Regions from separate parts of the Granulosicoccus antarcticus IMCC3135 genome, predicted to be linked through region 1. Evidence: predicted binding sites of a transcription regulator. Region 1 holds the regulator's gene; each other region holds the start of a gene.
What was found. The regulator FliA, encoded in region 1, starts transcription of late flagellar genes. The targets are predictions, from matches to a motif close to GCTAAAGTTNNNNNNNNNNCNGCCGATA.

Region 1 (4,217 bases):
CGGATCGTGAAAGGAAGGCTCGAGCACAGGAGCAGCTCATGGGCCTTCCTCACGCAATGTTCCTGAAGAACAGAATGGTGAAAAAGCCAGAGTCTGGCAAGTACAAGATTGGTTGAGGGTGAGCGTCAGACCTGTAGTAATACAGGTTGATAAACGATAGTGGCTCGAGAGTAATGGTGACGCTTTATCATCGTTGCGCAGATCACTTTGATTACTACGTGATCTGCGTAAATCGCAACGAAAGATGGCGTCCCCTAGGGGACTCGAACCCCTGTTACCGCCGTGAAAGGGCGGTGTCCTAGGCCACTAGACGAAGGGGACGCTGTGTTGCCGGTGTTACCCGACGCCTTCGAAGGACCGTAGTATACGCAAAAAAAAGAGGCTGTGTGCATTTGTTGTGAAAAAAATCAGAATTCTTTTGAATCATCGTTCTCGCAGACAACCTCAGCCGCGATGGCACGTACCTGATTAGGCCCCAGCTCACTCGCTACGCGCAGTGCCTCGCCGGCTCTGGCCAGTACCGAAACAGCATCATCGGCCTCACTCAATTCAGTGACACCCGCATTCGCTGTCAGAACAAACTGCACATTGTCGAAACTGACACAGTGATCCACCACCTGCCGCAAACGCTCTGCCAGTATCAGAGCTCCCTCCAGATCAGTCTGGTTGAGCAGGATGCAGAAGTTATCGTCATCGCTGCGAAAGATCAGATCGCTCTGGCGCAGTCGACCACTCAGAGTGGTGGCAACCGAAAGCCATGCATCCTTGCCAACGGCTTCGCCATGATCCGATGCAATCGAATCCAGATAATCAACTGAGAGCAGGATCACAGACAAGGGCTGCTCAACCCGACGCACCAGCCGGATCTCTCTGGGCAGCATATCGTCCAGCGCCAGCTGATTGCGCAGCCCGGTCGCAGGATCGGTTGTTACCTTCATGATGGCTTTGTGATGCTCAAGAGCATTGTCCAGCGGATACACAAGACTTTCCGCCAAACGTTCAGCGTCGCGTGCGTCACGTGCCGTGAAGGCCCTGGAGCGCATCAGGATGACTTCACCCAATGAGTGCTCACCCAGCTTCAATTCGAAGCGTTGACGGTGCTGACGACTGAATCCGAGCATGATATCCACGCCGCGATCAGCGGCCAGATATTGCAACCCGTCAAATTTTACGAAACTCTGCCCTTCCGTCAGCAGACATTCGAACAAGCGTTCGAGGTCCAGCTTGCGAAATAGCAAGGCGTTGAACTCAAGTTGCTTCAACTGAGTATCCAGGCGCTGTTGGCTCAGGATATCGGATGGGGTTACTGCGGTCTGCTTCGAACTGAGAGCGATCATGAAAACCACGTCAGGATAGAGGATTCAGGGAAGCATAATCCTGCAAGCAGTGGACCAAAAAAGAACTGGACTATTCACAAAAATGAACTACCCCGTTACACCAACGACCGCATTCAGGTAGAGAACCACTCCCAGAGCGGCCAGGGTAATTCCCAATAATGACCACGGCAGCACACTTTGTGACATGGGCGGCGGCGGCGCCTGCCATTCGTCACGCAGTTGTTGCGGCACCGGGTCGGGAAAGGTTCGACGCTCTTGTTTGACAACGGTGTCACTGCGGCGCTCATCTTCGCCTTCGCGCACTTTCAGAAATGTATTCCAGCCATCGTCTGACTGTAGATTCAGGAGTTCTTCGGGAATCAGTTCGGGCACCTGCGTTACCGGCTCCCAGAGTTCGCCGTCGCGGCTGACACGATCGGTATTCCTGACGCGCCCCAGCAGCAAAAAACGTCCGACTTCTGTCGTCGAAAAGGGACCCTGAACGCGGGAGCCTTTCTGCACATACCATTGAGATTCATCAGTGACCATAATAGTGACCTACTTCATTGTCCATTCAGTCATGCGTGCCTTCAGGCGAACCAGAGCCTGACCATGAATCTGACAAACCCTCGATTCACTGACGCCCAGAATATCGCCGATTTCTCGAAGATTCAGATCATCATCGTAGTACAGCGACATGACGAGTGCTTCACGCTCAGGTAAGTTCTTGATCGACATTGCCAGAGCTTCGCGAAAGGATTGATACTCGACCTGGTCGCCTGGACTGGCCTCGGCACTTTGCGGCAAAGCGATCGTCTCGCCGGTATGCTCATCAGGTTGATCGAAGCTGAATATATGAGCAGCCGAACTTTCAGTGAGTATCAGATGATAGGCCGACAGCGCGATGCCCAGTTTATCGGCAACCACTTTCGCCTTGGCCTCACGTCCACTGCCTTGTTCGATGTCACGTAACACCTCGGCAGCTTCGCGCGACTTGCGATGCACCGAGCGAGGCGTCCAGTCCGAACGACGTATTTCGTCAAGCATGGCCCCCCGTACCCGGATCCCGGCATAGGTCTCAAAGCTTGCGCCCTGCGACTTGTCGTAATGTTTGTGTGCCTCCAGCAGGCCGATCATCCCGGCCTGTATCAAGTCTTCGGCCTGAACACTGGGAGGCAGGCGATTCATCAGATGAAACGCTATTCGCTTGACCAGATTGGCGTTGGCGGCAACGACCCCATCCGGATCAACCGTGGTAACTTCGTTGTACATCGCGTGTGCATTCATACGGACTCTTCTCTCACCGTGTACCGTCGGCGACTTCAATAAGTCGCTCTACGAAAAATTCGATATGCCCACAGGGCGTCTGAGGCTGTGGCCAGCGTGCGACTCTGGTTGCAAGCTTGCGAAATGCCAGTGCGGAGGCTGAGCGAGGAAATGCTTCGACAACCGCGCGTTGCTGGCGAACCGCCTGCTTCAAATGTGTATCAAGCGGAATAGACCCGCAATAATCGAGCAGGACATCCAGGTGTTTATCTGTCAGATCACTCAGAGCCGCATAAAGATCCAGGCCATGACGAGAACTTTCAGTTTTGTTAGCCACCACTCGAAAACGTCTGACGTGGCAACGTTCGTGTAACGCCCGTATGGTAGAAAAGGCGTCCTGTAATGCTGGTGGCTCATCAACGACCACTATGATGACTTCCCTGACAGCGCGACAGAAGCTCACAACACTCTCTGAGAGCCCCGTAGCAATATCCACTATCAATGTGTCAGCCTCGGTGGGCAACTCACTGAAAAGCCCGATAAGGCCTGCGTGCTGGACATTCGACAGATGTGACATACCCACAGCACCACTGGCACTGGGTATGACAGAGACACCGACAGGCCCCTGCAGAACCACCTCGTCAAGCTGGCAAGTTCCTGCGAATACGTCGATCAGGGTATGTGTGGGACGCAAGTTCAGAAGACGATCAATGTTGCCCAGCTCAAGGTCGCCATCGACCAGCAGGACTTCATGATCAACCACTCCCAGTGCCGCAGCCAGATTGACTGCCACGTTGGACTTGCCAACACCACCTTTGCCACCGGCAACGGCGATCGTCTGCACCGGCCGACGGTGCTGTGACAGCTGTGGTGGTAGCTGGAAATTCACCGGGCAATAACCCGCAAGGTGGACTGGTAAGAGATCAACGCTAACTTCCTCGACAGTTCGTGTCGACATCAGCCCAGTGGCAGGATGACATAACGACACGGTTTCAAGCTGTCTGGGAGCAAGTCTCGAACCACCAAGAGCCAGCTAACCGTCAGTCTCGGCACTGGCAAGGGGTAAATGATGCGTTTTGGGAAGCATCCCTCAAATTGGATGTGAACCAGCACCTATCCTGTGAGGCCTGATTCTCGGATCGCTACTGCTGGCATGGAGCGTAGATGGCAGCTACATACAGTACTGAACCGGCAACCGAGGTGGTCCCAGAGCTGTTAGCCGGAAACCCGACGCAGCTCTGGTACCGCCTTTGTCAGACTTACGACACCTCTTCGGGGCGTTGAATGCTGTACTTGCGCATTTTCTCGACCAACGTGGTGCGTCGGATCTTCAACCGGTTCGCAGCGTGAGCCACCACCCCGGAACATTCATCCAGCGCCTGTTCGATCAGACTGATTTCGATATCAGTCAGGTGCTGCTTCAGATCGATACCTTCACGCGGCAGTCTTGGCTTGTTGTTCAAAGGCACAGCCGGCATCCCTGAGACCATCGGCAGAACACTGGCCGTGCTCGTCGTGGCGCTGGTAGTGCTGACATCCGAGTCAGCCTGACTATCATTATGAGCACGTCCATGAGGTGCCATCTTGGGTGGTAGATCACCCGCATCGACAACGCCATAGGGATGCAGGATCGTC
Region 2 (4,217 bases), 1.9 Mb from region 1:
TTTGAACTGATCAACCATCTGTTGCATGTTGGTGGCAACTTCACTCAGGCGCATGAGTTCCTGTTTCACAACATTTACTGATTCCTGCGTATTGCGGGTGCCACTGACAAGCTCTGCCAACTGATCGGACATGCCGCTGGAGTTGTTGGCAACAGAGCCTATTGATCGACTGATGTCCTGGGTGGTGGAAGTCTGTTGTGTCATGGCCGATGCGGTGCCCAGCTGCAACTGGTTTATCTGTTGCACGATGGTGTCGATGGCCCGAATGCCGATAGCGGCGCTCTCACTGTCCAGCTGAATGGTATGAATCTGAACACTGATATCCTCGGTCGCCTTGGCCGTCTCCTTGGCCAGCTCCTTGACCTCGTTGGCTACCACCGCAAAGCCTTTACCTGCATCGCCGGCGCGAGCCGCTTCGATCGTGGCATTCAATGCCAGCAGATTTGTCTGCTCTGCAATGGAATTGATGACTTTGATCATATTGCCGATCGTATGACTGGAGCGCGATAACTGCGCAACATTGGAATCTGCAGATTGGGTCAGTGTTACCGCTTCACTCGCCACGGTATTCGAGCGTTGTGTGTTTTTTGCAATCTCATTGATGCTGGCATTCAGCTCTTTGGCAGCGCTGGCAATGGTGTCGACGTGGTCTGAAATCGAGGTGGCACCCGAGGAGACATTGCAGGCTTTGTCAGAGGCCGATAACGCCTCGCTTTCCAGTCTGATATTGACATCGATGACTTTGCTGGTGCTGGTGCTCAGTACCAGAGCATTGGATTTTATACGCGCAATCATGGCGGTGAGCTGCAGCACCGTCGCTTCGGCATCGCGTTGCAGCTGTCCGAAATCACCCTTGAGTTCGGTGCCGTTCGGGATAGTCATGTTGTGACTGAAATCGCCATCAGCCATGCGATTGAACAATTGACCGGCACTTGAGATGACGGTGCCACAGATTTCCAGCATGTCGTTGATACCATCGTAAACGGGAACCAGAAACGTCGGTTTGCCTGTGCCATCAACCCGTTTTGACAAATCACCCACCAACGCTGCCTGTACAACAGCGTGTACATCGTTGCTCAATGCAGACTCGATAGCCGCCTTTTCAGTTCGATCATAAAGCTCGATGACGGTTCCCAGAGGTTCTCCTTGCTCGTCATAAACCGGGTTGAGTGAGAGTCTGACGATGCGATTGCCCAGGGTGCGCTCTGATGTTCTCGATTGGAGTAGGCCATCCGGTGCTACCGCCTGGCTCGGACAGTTCGGGCAGAGGGATTTGATTGGCAAGCCGATCAGGGATGACATGTTGAAGTCGGGTAAGTCGCATGCCAGTTGTTCTTCATACTCTGCGAAATAATTGTATCCAGAGGTATTGCAGTAGACGATCTTGTCCTTGGTATTGGCGAACAGCACGACGCTGGAGATGCTGTCCAGTGCCTGTTTCATCCGGCCATTATGGATAAGTAGTCGACGCTCCTGCGATATACGCAGCTGCAGGTTCTTTTGCATGATGGCCAGGGTCTTGAGCAGCGTGCCAGTCTCATCACCAGAATGAATATCGATCTTGTTGTCAAAGCGATCGTCGGCGATGGCTGCGGCAACCCGGTTGGCTTCACGCAGGGTGCGCAGTATTTCGTATCCCACCTTGAAGGTGAAGAAAACGCCGATCATGACGACCCCCAGAACACTGCCAAGCATAATGCTACGTCTGGTTTTGTCCTGAGATATCCTGGTTTGCAGCGTTGTTTGTAATTGGCTGTTGACCGAACTCTGCAATTTGTATCCCAGTGCGGCTGTCCTGTCCATCTCATCAAAGCTTGCCTGCATGAGAGCTGAATCACTATCAATCAAGGCCAGTTCTGCGTTCTTGAGAGCTGCTGTTGCGGTGGTCAGAAAATTTTGCGTCGACGAGCTCAGAAGTGCATCAAGTGATGGGTTGTATCGGGTGGCAGCATTGATCGCGTTATCAACTTTTTCAAGCATGGCCTCCAGTATTTGCAAGTTGATATGAAGCAGTTGTTGTCTGGATCCGGCTTGTGCCCAATTTTGCTCTGTGTCGGGCGTTGCACTAGCGATACTGCGATATTCATAAAGTCGCGTCAGCAGTGGTGGTAGCTGGATCTGGGTTGCATCCACCAGATAGTAGCTGTCCAGATCGGGGTCTAGAATCAGGTTGGAATTGTCGCTAACTCTGCGCGAATGCTGTTCAAGGGCATGCAGAACCTCATGGTGGACAAGCTCGCGCGCCGAGAGTGCTGTATCGAAGGGTAAGCGCAGAAATTCTTCCACGGATTCGCGCAGGGTGGTGTAGGTCGAATTCAGCTCCGGCAGTGAGTCTAGTTGCTTGTGAACAGCCTCTATGTCGGCCATCTTCTTGCGGATATTGTCCTGACTGCGCTGCAGTTTTCCTGATTGCCTGGTGGCATCTTCGAGCAGGGCAAGGTGGTGCAAGCCCATCAGTTTCTCCAGCTGGTTCAACGGCTGGAGATACTGCGCACCGGCTACTTCCATTTCAGCCAAATAGATGGATCGAGTCAGTACGTTGCCTAGTAGTACAGTTGCAACCGCAGTCGGCACACACAGCAGGGCCATGATCAACACGAACTTGCATCGTAATTTCAGGTATTTCATGGCTCTCAGGTCAGATGAATCACGACGTGCGATACCTGTGCTTATCGGCACGGCTCTACGAAACCGTTCCGTAGACGGTGATGGCTGACGATTGCAGGGTTTCATTTGTAACACTGCCGAGTGCCGGCTCAAAATGACAGGCTGTGCGATTAATTAGCCAATTTGATTACATCGTTGGCGTATGAGCTATAGAATCATGGCGTTAAGTACACCAAAGTCTGGCGAGTCGGGACAATTTGGTCCCAGCCCGTCCTCAGGAGACTGATTGACATGAAAGCTAGCAAGGCGGAGACGCCTGCGGTTCTGATCGAACTCGACATCGTTGAGCGCAATCTGCAGCGAGCCCAACAAATGGCCGATGGCATCAGTCTATCTCTGCGGCCGCACATCAAGACTCACAAGCTGCCGCGCTTTGCGCAGCGGCAGATCGAGCTGGGTGCCCGAGGCATTACCTGTCAGAAGCTGGGTGAGGCCGAAGTGATGGCTGACGCCGGTCTGGATGACATTTTTGTGTCCTACAACATTCTGGGAGCCAGCAAGCTGAAGCGTCTCAAGGCTTTGCATGATCGAATTCAGATTGCAGTGGCCGCTGACAACAACACCGTTATCGATGGTTATAGCGCCGCTTTCACGGACAGCAATCACAAGCTCTCGGTGCTGGTTGAAATTGACACTGGTGGTGGACGTTGTGGCGTGCAGAGTGCGAAAAAGGCTGTCAAGCTGGCCAAGCGGATCAAAGCCAGCGAAGGTCTTTCATTTGGCGGCATCATGACCTATCCCCCGCGCGGTGAGATAAGCGATGTCAATGCCAGTCTGTCACGTGCCAAAGCGGCATTGCTGGATGCGGGGCTCAAGGTCAAGTGCGTCTCCAACGGCGGCACTCCCGACCTGAGATTTGCGGGCGATGTCACATTGGCCACCGAACATCGCTGCGGTACCTATATCTACAATGATCGCATGCAAGTCTCTTACGGGCATTGCGAAATCTCCGATTGTGCCCTGAGCGTTCTGGCTACGGTGATCAGCTGCCCGGCTGAAGGCCGTGCGGTTATCGATGCGGGTACCAAGGCACTGGCGGCCGACTTCTGTGACGCCCCGGGCTACGGTCATGTGCTGGAGTATCCGGACGCTCTGGTGCAAAAGCTGTATGAAGAGCACGGTGTGCTGGATTTTTCCGCGTGCGAGTCGATGCCCGAAGTGGGCGACAAGATCCGGATCATTCCCAATCATGTCTGCGTGGTCAGCAATCTGTTCGACTCTGTGCACCTGGTGCGTAACGGTCTGATCGAAGAGACCGTCGCTGTGGCCGCACGCGGCTGCCTTGTCTGACTGACTGGCAGCCGGGTACGTCAAGGAGAGGCAACGCAGGCGGGGAGGCACACTGCGGCTCGCTGAACATGAAAATATCTTCCGGTTGGACTACTAGTGGCCGGGGGTATTCTTCTCGACCCAGCGAGTTTCGCCATTGAGCAGGGTCTCTTTCTTCCAGAAGGTGGCCCGGCTTTTCAGGGCTTCCATCAGAAAGCGGCAGGCATCGAAGGCCGCCGCCCGATGAGCTGAGCAGACGGCCGTCAGTACGATTGGCTGAC
Region 3 (4,217 bases), 2.7 Mb from region 1:
CTCCTTGACCTCATTGGCTACGACGGCAAACCCCTTTCCTGCATCTCCGGCTCGCGCCGCTTCGATGGTCGCATTCAGAGCCAGTAGGTTTGTCTGTTCGGCGATGGTGGTAATTGTCTTCAACACGCTGCCGATATCCGTGCTTGATGCATAGAGTTTCTGCATGGTATCGCTGGTGCTTCGTGCAAGTGTCACTGCATCAAACACCACTTTATCAGCACCCAGCATACTGCCAGAGATATCGTTGATCGATGAATTCATCTCTTCAGTCGTTGTTGCGGCACTGCGCATCAGTTTGTTCACACCATCCGTGCTCCGCGCCACGGAGACACAGTGCCCGTTGGAATCGGCTGCGCTACGTTCAATCTGCACAGCACTTCTCTTCAACTGTACAGAGCAGGCAAGCAACTCAATGGTATGGGCATTGATTGCTGCAAAATCCTTGTTCAACGATGCCAGAAATTCGTTGATGGTGGCGGCAATGGCATTGAGTGACTCATCCGCCATGGCATCGATTTTCTGGCTTAGATCGCCATTAGCCGCCGATTGCACAACCTGGCGTATCTGATCTACCAGAGCACTCAGATTCTGCGCGCTCAGCACCGCAGCCGCATTGCTTTGAGTCAGCTCTTTTCCCCGAGCCAGATCGTGGGTAATGTTCTGCCACGTAAGCAAGGCCTCTGTTGAATCTGCGTCGGTGTCATGAATCGGCTCCAGATTCACATTGAACTTCTCAGAACCCAGGTCTACCCGCAGAGAGCACGGTAACCGACTTTGTTCCTTGCAACAGGCTAACAACTCCGCCAGTGCAAGCCCGCCCTGCGACAGAAAGTTCGCAGGGTCCAGAACTTTCGGCAAATGGCCTGCCACATGTAATTGGTCCGCCTCTCTGGCGGCAGCAGGGTTGGCATAAGTTATTTCCCCGGCACTATTTACCAGCATCATTGGTGAGGGGGACTGCGTAATGATGGCGCGCACTTGCTGCAAGTCTGTTCTCAGATCGCGAAAGAAGGTACCCACTTCATCCCACCGAACCTGCCGACTACCTAACGCGACACTGATCCCCTCTAACAGTGCATCAAGGTCTGCTGAAATTCTGCCAAATTCATCCTTCCTCGTCATATTCAAAGGACGAGACAAATCGCCTGATGCCATTCTCTTGAGAGCCTTCTGCATTCTATTGACCGGCACGGCTATGCTGAGTCCGGTCAGCCAACTGATCAGCAGACTGACCAGTGCCGCCACGGCGCTGATCCACAGGCAGACTCGAATCAGGTCATCGGCTTTATCTCTGGACAAGGCTACAAGAGTGTCCACAACCAGGCTGGCTTGTATGTGCAAGCGTGCCGAGATATCCAGCAAGGACTCATGGCTGGCGGCAACGCTGTCCGCAGGCGCATCCAGTAGATTCCTGGCTTCGTCAGAAAGCAATGGCATGAGCTGTTGGTTAGCAACCAGGATAGACTGCAGTTTCTGCGAAACTGGTGGCCTCAGGGTATGGATGATCGTCACGCCATCGGTGGAGCTGACAGCTAACTCCCCGCCATCAGTCATAAGGCTCAGAGTCGTTTGGAACAATCCGATCGACTGCTCGCTTTTTTCAATAGCAAGCTGCCGTGCCGGCTCTTCTGCCCGGGCGGCAACCAGCACTTCTTTAATATAGCGCTGATTGAGCATGCGCTGCCGGCCGGCGATATCGATCAACAACCCATCCTCACGCGAGGCATTGATATTATCAATCACAGCAAGGCAGGTTGCAGCCAGTGCCAGAATCAGGACGACAGGAATAACAGCCAGCTTCGCAACCAGCGGAATGTTGTTCATCGATAGCAATTGTCAACATTTCACTTAAATTGAACTAACGGCCGAGCCGCTATAATCTTGAGATGAAACGCCCGCCCCCTCACGGGCCATAAAGCACGGTACCTGCTACTCAATAACCCAGAATCGACTGAAAACTGCATGCCACTTATCGTATCGACGACAGGCCGCCGAGCACGGCAATTTTTATTGGCATTGCCGGTCCTGGCATTGTGCACTTGGGGACTGATACACAAACCAGCCCCCGTCTATGACGATAGTTGTCTGAGCAGCCCTGCTGGTCTGGTTGTCTGCGCTGCCAGCGACATGGCACGAATTACCCGCGATGGCATCAGCCAGTTGGAACATCCGCGCTTCGATCTGGCCAGCTCCAGCCCCCAGCGCCTTCACTGGACAGTGGCTCGTAATGAAACCATCGGGTTTCAGCTGATACTGCGCAGTGAAGACCTTGGCTCGACGAACCGGGTTTCAGTGGACATCGCAGACAGCGACATTCCTGCTTCGCTGTATCAGGCTCATTATCTGCGAGTGAAGAATGCGGGCTATCGATGGGGACCTGCAACCCGGGTACTACCCTATCCGGCAGATTATCCGGATGCACTCATTCCCCGGCAACAACAATGCGGAACCGATAATACCGAACTCTTCGACGCCATTCGTCTTCCTGCAAAAGGCCTGAATCAGAGTGTCTGGGTTGAGATGTACATACCCGATGATGCGCTCACCGGCGAGCACCTCATAAAAATCAAGGTAACAGATATGCTCGACGATGCGCCGGCATCCGAGTCGGACTCGCCAGTCAGCATTGAGTTACCCGTACTGCTGTCAGTGATTGATGCAACGATACCGCATCGTACAAGTATCGATGCAATTGGCGAAATCTATCGCTCCTATCGGCTTGAAGGCGTCGGTGATGATCGCAGCCAGCAGAACTGGCAACAGATGGCACAGTGCTACCAGACACTCGCCCATCAGCATCGTATGGTCTTTATCGAACGAACGCCAGATGAGCCGGTAAGCCCTCAGGATTGGCAGGATTATCTGGCCGCCTATCAACCAGCGCTCAGCGGCGAGCTCTTCAGCAAAGCGCAAGGTTATGTCGGCACAGGGACCAACACCCCCATCAGCATCTGGCGAACACCGTGGACACAGGAACATGATGTCACGGTCGAAGAATCAATGAGCGAGGCGGAACTCGCTGCCTATACACTGCGAGCTGACGTCTGGGCGGATCTGGTCAACACCAATGGCTGGCAGGACACTCGATACTTTGCCTATGCCTTCGATGAAGTTGATGGTCCGACAAAACTTGCAGAATCAGCACCTGAGCGACATCAATACATTGCCCGAGTCCATGGCGACATGCAGCATATCCAGCAAGCCATTGACAAGGGGACAACTGCCAATGGCCGCGAACAACCGGCAATCGATCTGATGTGGACCAGTCACTCCGATCCGACTGTCTGGCTGAAAGATCCGCAAACCACCCTGGTAGATCGAGTGCGCCTCTGGGCACCCAATGCACATGCTGCCAATACTCAGTTCCTGGCCCAGCGTATGGCATTGGGTGAACAAGCCTGGTTTTATCACAGTGGTCATCCTGCCGTGGGCGGACACAGTATCAACCTGCCAGGTACCGACATGCGTAGCTGGGGTGTGATCGGTGCCCGATATGGCCTGCAGGGTCAATTGATGTGGGCGGTCAATCTGGGCAATGATGAGCTGCCCTTCGCCCAACCCAGCTACAAACCTGACGATGATCGAGTCGGTAACGGTGTCATGGTCTATCCCGGCAATCAATTGCCGCGCATTGGATTCCCGGCAGCCCCGGGACCTATCCCGTCCATGCGACTCAAAGCCTGGCATCGCGGCTTGCAAGATGCGGAGCTCTACCATCTTGCCCGGCAACGTCATCCTGAAGAAGCCGATGCGTTGATCAAAACTCTGATACCCAGGGCGCTCGGCGAGGCGGTCGCCCACGGTGATCAGAGTCCGACATGGCCGAGCGAATCCGCGGCATGGATTCAGTGGCGCGATGATCTACTCGCTTTACTGTCGCGTAATTGATCTCCTCACGCGTTCAACGATAAGCTAGAGAGTGCTCTCTGCCATCGCCACATTATCGATCAGGCGGACTGCTCCGAGATGGGCTGCAACGAATCGTCGGCCCCAGCGTTCTTCACAGTAATCCACGCGAAAACCCAGTTTGTCGAGTTGTATTGAGACCTCGGAGCTCGACAGCGCTCTGTCTTGCAAAAGCACATTCAACTGCCTGGCAACAGTGAGCTCAGAGGGACTCAGACGCCGGTTGCGAGAACTCAGGGCGAGGCCATATTCGTCCCGAACGGTTTCATGCCCGATAATGATTGTCGGCATGAAATAGGCTTCGACCATTT
Region 4 (4,217 bases), 2.6 Mb from region 1:
TGCCATCGAAAAAGTGGCAGCGACTCTACAGCTCACCGAGTATCTGGACCGACTTCCCAAAGCGTTATCAGGTGGTCAGCGACAACGTGTGGCTATTGGTCGCTCGATAGTCCGTGACCCAAAGGTCTATCTTTTTGATGAACCCTTGTCCAATCTGGATGCGGCCCTGCGAGTGGCAACACGTATTGAAATTGCACAGCTGAAGGAAAGCATGCCAAACTCAACCATGGTATATGTTACACATGACCAGGTTGAAGCCATGACTCTGGCAACGCGGATCGTGGTATTGGCCAACAAGGGGATCGCACAAGTGGGCACTCCGCTGGAACTGTATGAACGACCGGAAAACGAGTTCGTGGCCCAGTTCATCGGTTCACCTGCCATGAACCTGCTACCAGGTACCGTGATTGAAACCGGAGAGGTGACACAGTTGAGTGTGAATCACGGCAATGGCACCATCAGTGCGAATATACCGACCAGCCCGGATATGAAAGGCATGTCTGTGAATGTTGGCATACGTCCAGAAGACATGATGCCTACAAGCAGTGATAATTATGCTTTTGAGAATGTCGTGAAAATATCGGAAGCTCTGGGCGAAGTCACGCAGTTGTACTTCGAGCCACAAGCACCAGGGGCGTCTGCCGTGATAGCAAAGCTGCCGGGCATTCATCGGGATGTCCGGTCGCAAACCATGCGCATGACCGCAGAGCCGGCCAAGGTGCATCTGTTTGCCGAAGGGCGCTCACTTCTCTATCGTTAAACCTCAAACCCAATACAAGCGCACAGTATGATTGTATCTTCAATAAGTATCGTCGAACCCGATGTTGTGGTGGATAAGGATTGGTGGCGCGGAGCCGTCATCTATCAGATTTATCCTCGTTCCTATCAGGATTCCAATCACGACGGTATTGGGGACTTGGCGGGTATCAAGGATCGGTTGCCGCATATTGCCGAGTTGGGTGCAGATGCTATCTGGATTTCACCTTTCTTCAAATCACCGATGAAAGACTTCGGGTATGACGTGTCCAACTACAAGGACATTGATCCGATGTTCGGTGATCTGTTTGCCTTTGACGAATTGATCGAACACGCCCATGCACTGGATCTGAAGGTGATGGTGGATCTGGTTCTGTCGCACACATCCGATCAGCACAGCTGGTTCGCACAGTCCAGTTCCAGCCGGGATAATGATCGTCATGACTGGTACGTATGGGCCGATGCCAAGCCGGATGGCGGACCGCCGAACAACTGGCTATCGATTTTTGGCGGACCTGGCTGGTCCTGGCACTCGACACGTTGTCAGTATTATCAGCACAATTTCCTGAGCTCGCAGCCGGATCTGAACTTCCACAACCCGGACGTACAGGATGCACTGCTGGATGTGGCGCACTTCTGGCTGGATCGTGGTGTTGACGGCTTCCGCCTGGATACGATCAATTTCTATTTCTGTGATGCCGAGCTGCGCGACAATCCGGGGCTGCCACCCGAGCTGCGCAACGCCGATATTGCACCGGAAGTGAACCCGTATAACCACCAGGAACATCTGTTTGACAAGAACCGTCCGGAGAACATCAATTTCCTCAAGCGTTTTCGTGCGGTGCTCGACGAGTACCCCGCGGCAACTGCTGTTGGTGAGGTGGGGGATGCTCAACAAGGGATGCAGATTCTCCAGGACTACACCCGTGACGATGACCGGGTTCATATGTGTTACACCTTCGATTTTCTTTCCGCAGAGTTGCCGACAGCCGAACGTGTGGGGGCGGTGCTGCAAAAGTTCGAAGTAGAGGCTGGCGATAGCTGGGTGTGCTGGGCATTCTCGAACCATGATGTTGTCCGCCACGCCACACGCTGGAAGATTCCCAAGAAGCATTACGCTCAGCATCTGAAAATGCTGGCCTCGCTGCTGATGTCCATGCGCGGCTCAGTATGCCTCTATCAGGGTGAAGAGCTGGGACTGCCGGAAGGCGATGTCCCCTTCGAGCGATTGCAGGATCCCTATGGCATTGCTTTCTGGCCCAAGTTCAAGGGGCGTGATGGCTGTAGAACTCCCATGGTCTGGGACCATGAAAGTGAGCATGCCGGTTTTTCGACGGAGGAGCCCTGGTTGCCGGTGTCCGAGGTGCACAAACGACTGTCCGTATCACACCAGTCCGGAGATCAGAACAGCCTGTTGGAGCATTACCGGCGTTTTCTGAGTTTTCGTCGTGACTGTCTGCCTCTGATCAAGGGGACTTTGCACGGCATCGTGGTCATCGGTGATGTATTGAGTTTCCTGCGTACCCATGAAGACCAGACGGTCTATTGTGCTTTCAATATGGGCAATGTACGCGTTCGCTGCGAGATCAATACCGACCAGAAGCTGAGTCTCATGCCGGGACATGGCTTCGATGCAGAACTGGGAGATGGTGTGCTGGAAATACCGCCATACAGTGCTGCCTTTGTACAGATAGGCTGATTGCATTTGCGATTGAGTGGGGACGGGTTGGAAACGGATTTCTAACCTGTTCAACGCAGTCTGTACATCAAGTCATTTAAAGATCAGCCGATTCAGCTCTATACGATCAATAGTCCCGTTACTACCAGAATTTCAAGGGCTGCACAGAGCATCGCTGAATCAAAAACATGACAAACCCGCTAGAGAATTGGTCTATAAGGCGTATAAGTAATCTGGTGCTTGTAACGATTGCACTTGCCGGGATGGTTATTGTCAGTTTCAACCTTGTCGTTCGTTCAGAAGTCCTGGGCTACTCTGATCACTGGCAAGCGTTTCTGGATGGGCCTGATCACAAAGGCAGGTTACTCACCGAATTGAATACGGAGCTGGGCCATGGAAGCGTCGCCCATGAGTTGGAGGATTTTCTTCTTCACCGGGAAGCGGAGCATCTGGAGGAGGTCGGCGAGGGGGCTGAACACGTTGGTGAAGCTCTGGAAGACTACCGGACCTTGCAAATGTCGGCCGCTGAACGAAGCGCTCTCGACGACATCCAGCAGGTAGTTAAAAAATACACGGATATCGCGGAAAAACTGATATCCATGGACAATGCTGGCTCAGATTTCAGTGATGCCGAGCAGCTGATTGTCGTTGATAGTGGGCCTCTTGATCGTGCTCTTGTCAGTCTGGAAGAAGAGATTGCAGCATCGCGTGGTCAGGTGGAAACTTTCATGCACCAGCAGCTCATTCAGGTCAAAATGTATACCTGGTTGAGTTCCGTTAGTGCACTTTTTCTGGCCTTGCTGCTCACGGCTTTGATGATAGGGACACTGCGCAGCATTGCCAGAAAGTTTGGTGGGGAGCCGACTCTTATTCTGGGTATCGTCGGTCGTATTGCAGGAGGGGATCTGAGTGAAAACTTGCCCGAGATCAAGCGTGAATCGGGAATCTATCAGGCTATTCGCAGCATGCAGCTGAACTTGCGTGATATGAAAGATGCGCAATCAACCCTTGCTAAAGAAACACTACGATTGAAGCTGGCTCTGGACAATGCCTCAGCGAATGTCATGGTTGCTGATGTCAACAACGACATCATTTACATGAACAAGGCGGCGGTAAATCTGTTCAACTCAGCGGAGTCCGAGCTGCGTACCGCATTGCCTGACTTCAATGCAGACTCGCTGATCGGTAGTAATGTGGATATCTTTCATGCAGACCCTGCGAGAAACCGTGGGATGATTGCGCGTCTGGATGACTTGCATGAGATTCGCGCCAGTTTCGGCTCATTGTCGATCAAGCTTGTCATTAATCCTGTGTTTGATGAAAGCGGAAGTCGTCTGGGAACCATCGCAGAATGGTTCGACAAGACAGATGAAATCAACAACGAGAGGCAAGTACAGGAACTGGTGGAAGCTGCTGTCAATGGGGACCTGACGCGCCGAATTGACGATCAAGGGCTGGAGGGTTCCTACGGGCGACTGGTCGCTGGCATGAATCAGTTGATGCAGACCAATGAGTTGATCATCGGTGACATGCAACGGGTATTAGGTGCTCTGGCCAAAGGTGATCTGACTGAAACGGTGCAAACCGAATATCTGGGAGCCTACGATCAGTTGAAGCGCGATACCAACAAGACCGTGGCGCAATTGACCGATATCATCAGCAAGACAAAGCAGGGTGCCTCGGTCATATCGGAGTTTTCCGGTCAGCTCAAACGAACCAATGGGGTTTTGACGACCACTGCTGAAGAGGCTGCAAACAACGCACAGTCTGCGACGGATGCTGC

Region 2: the regulator FliA is predicted to act here: its motif matches at 2,671-2,698, upstream of IMCC3135_RS02275 (methyl-accepting chemotaxis protein).
Region 3: the regulator FliA is predicted to act here: its motif matches at 1,860-1,887, upstream of IMCC3135_RS05705 (methyl-accepting chemotaxis protein).
Region 4: the regulator FliA is predicted to act here: its motif matches at 2,521-2,548, upstream of IMCC3135_RS04985 (methyl-accepting chemotaxis protein).

Annotation. Positions count from the first base shown of each region.
Region 1 covers NZ_CP018632.1:6,404,785-6,409,001, forward strand. The annotation lists tRNA gene IMCC3135_RS27640 (tRNA-Glu) at 246-321, opposite strand; gene IMCC3135_RS27645 (GGDEF domain-containing protein) at 408-1,337, opposite strand; gene IMCC3135_RS27650 (DUF4339 domain-containing protein) at 1,425-1,865, opposite strand; gene IMCC3135_RS27655 (RNA polymerase sigma factor FliA) at 1,875-2,603, opposite strand; gene IMCC3135_RS27660 (MinD/ParA family ATP-binding protein) at 2,617-3,540, opposite strand; gene IMCC3135_RS27665 (sigma-54 dependent transcriptional regulator) at 3,842-4,217, opposite strand, start outside.
Region 2 covers NZ_CP018632.1:489,974-494,190, forward strand. The annotation lists gene IMCC3135_RS02275 (methyl-accepting chemotaxis protein) at 1-2,628, opposite strand, end outside; gene IMCC3135_RS02280 (D-TA family PLP-dependent enzyme) at 2,899-3,957, shown strand; gene IMCC3135_RS02285 (molybdenum cofactor biosynthesis protein MoaE) at 4,051-4,217, opposite strand, start outside.
Region 3 covers NZ_CP018632.1:1,332,611-1,336,827, reverse strand. The annotation lists gene IMCC3135_RS05705 (methyl-accepting chemotaxis protein) at 1-1,824, opposite strand, end outside; gene IMCC3135_RS05700 (DUF4091 domain-containing protein) at 2,128-3,888, shown strand; gene IMCC3135_RS05695 (4-phosphopantoate--beta-alanine ligase) at 3,913-4,217, opposite strand, start outside.
Region 4 covers NZ_CP018632.1:1,175,696-1,179,912, forward strand. The annotation lists gene IMCC3135_RS04975 (ABC transporter ATP-binding protein) at 1-760, shown strand, start outside; gene IMCC3135_RS04980 (alpha-glucosidase) at 788-2,455, shown strand; gene IMCC3135_RS04985 (methyl-accepting chemotaxis protein) at 2,623-4,217, shown strand, end outside.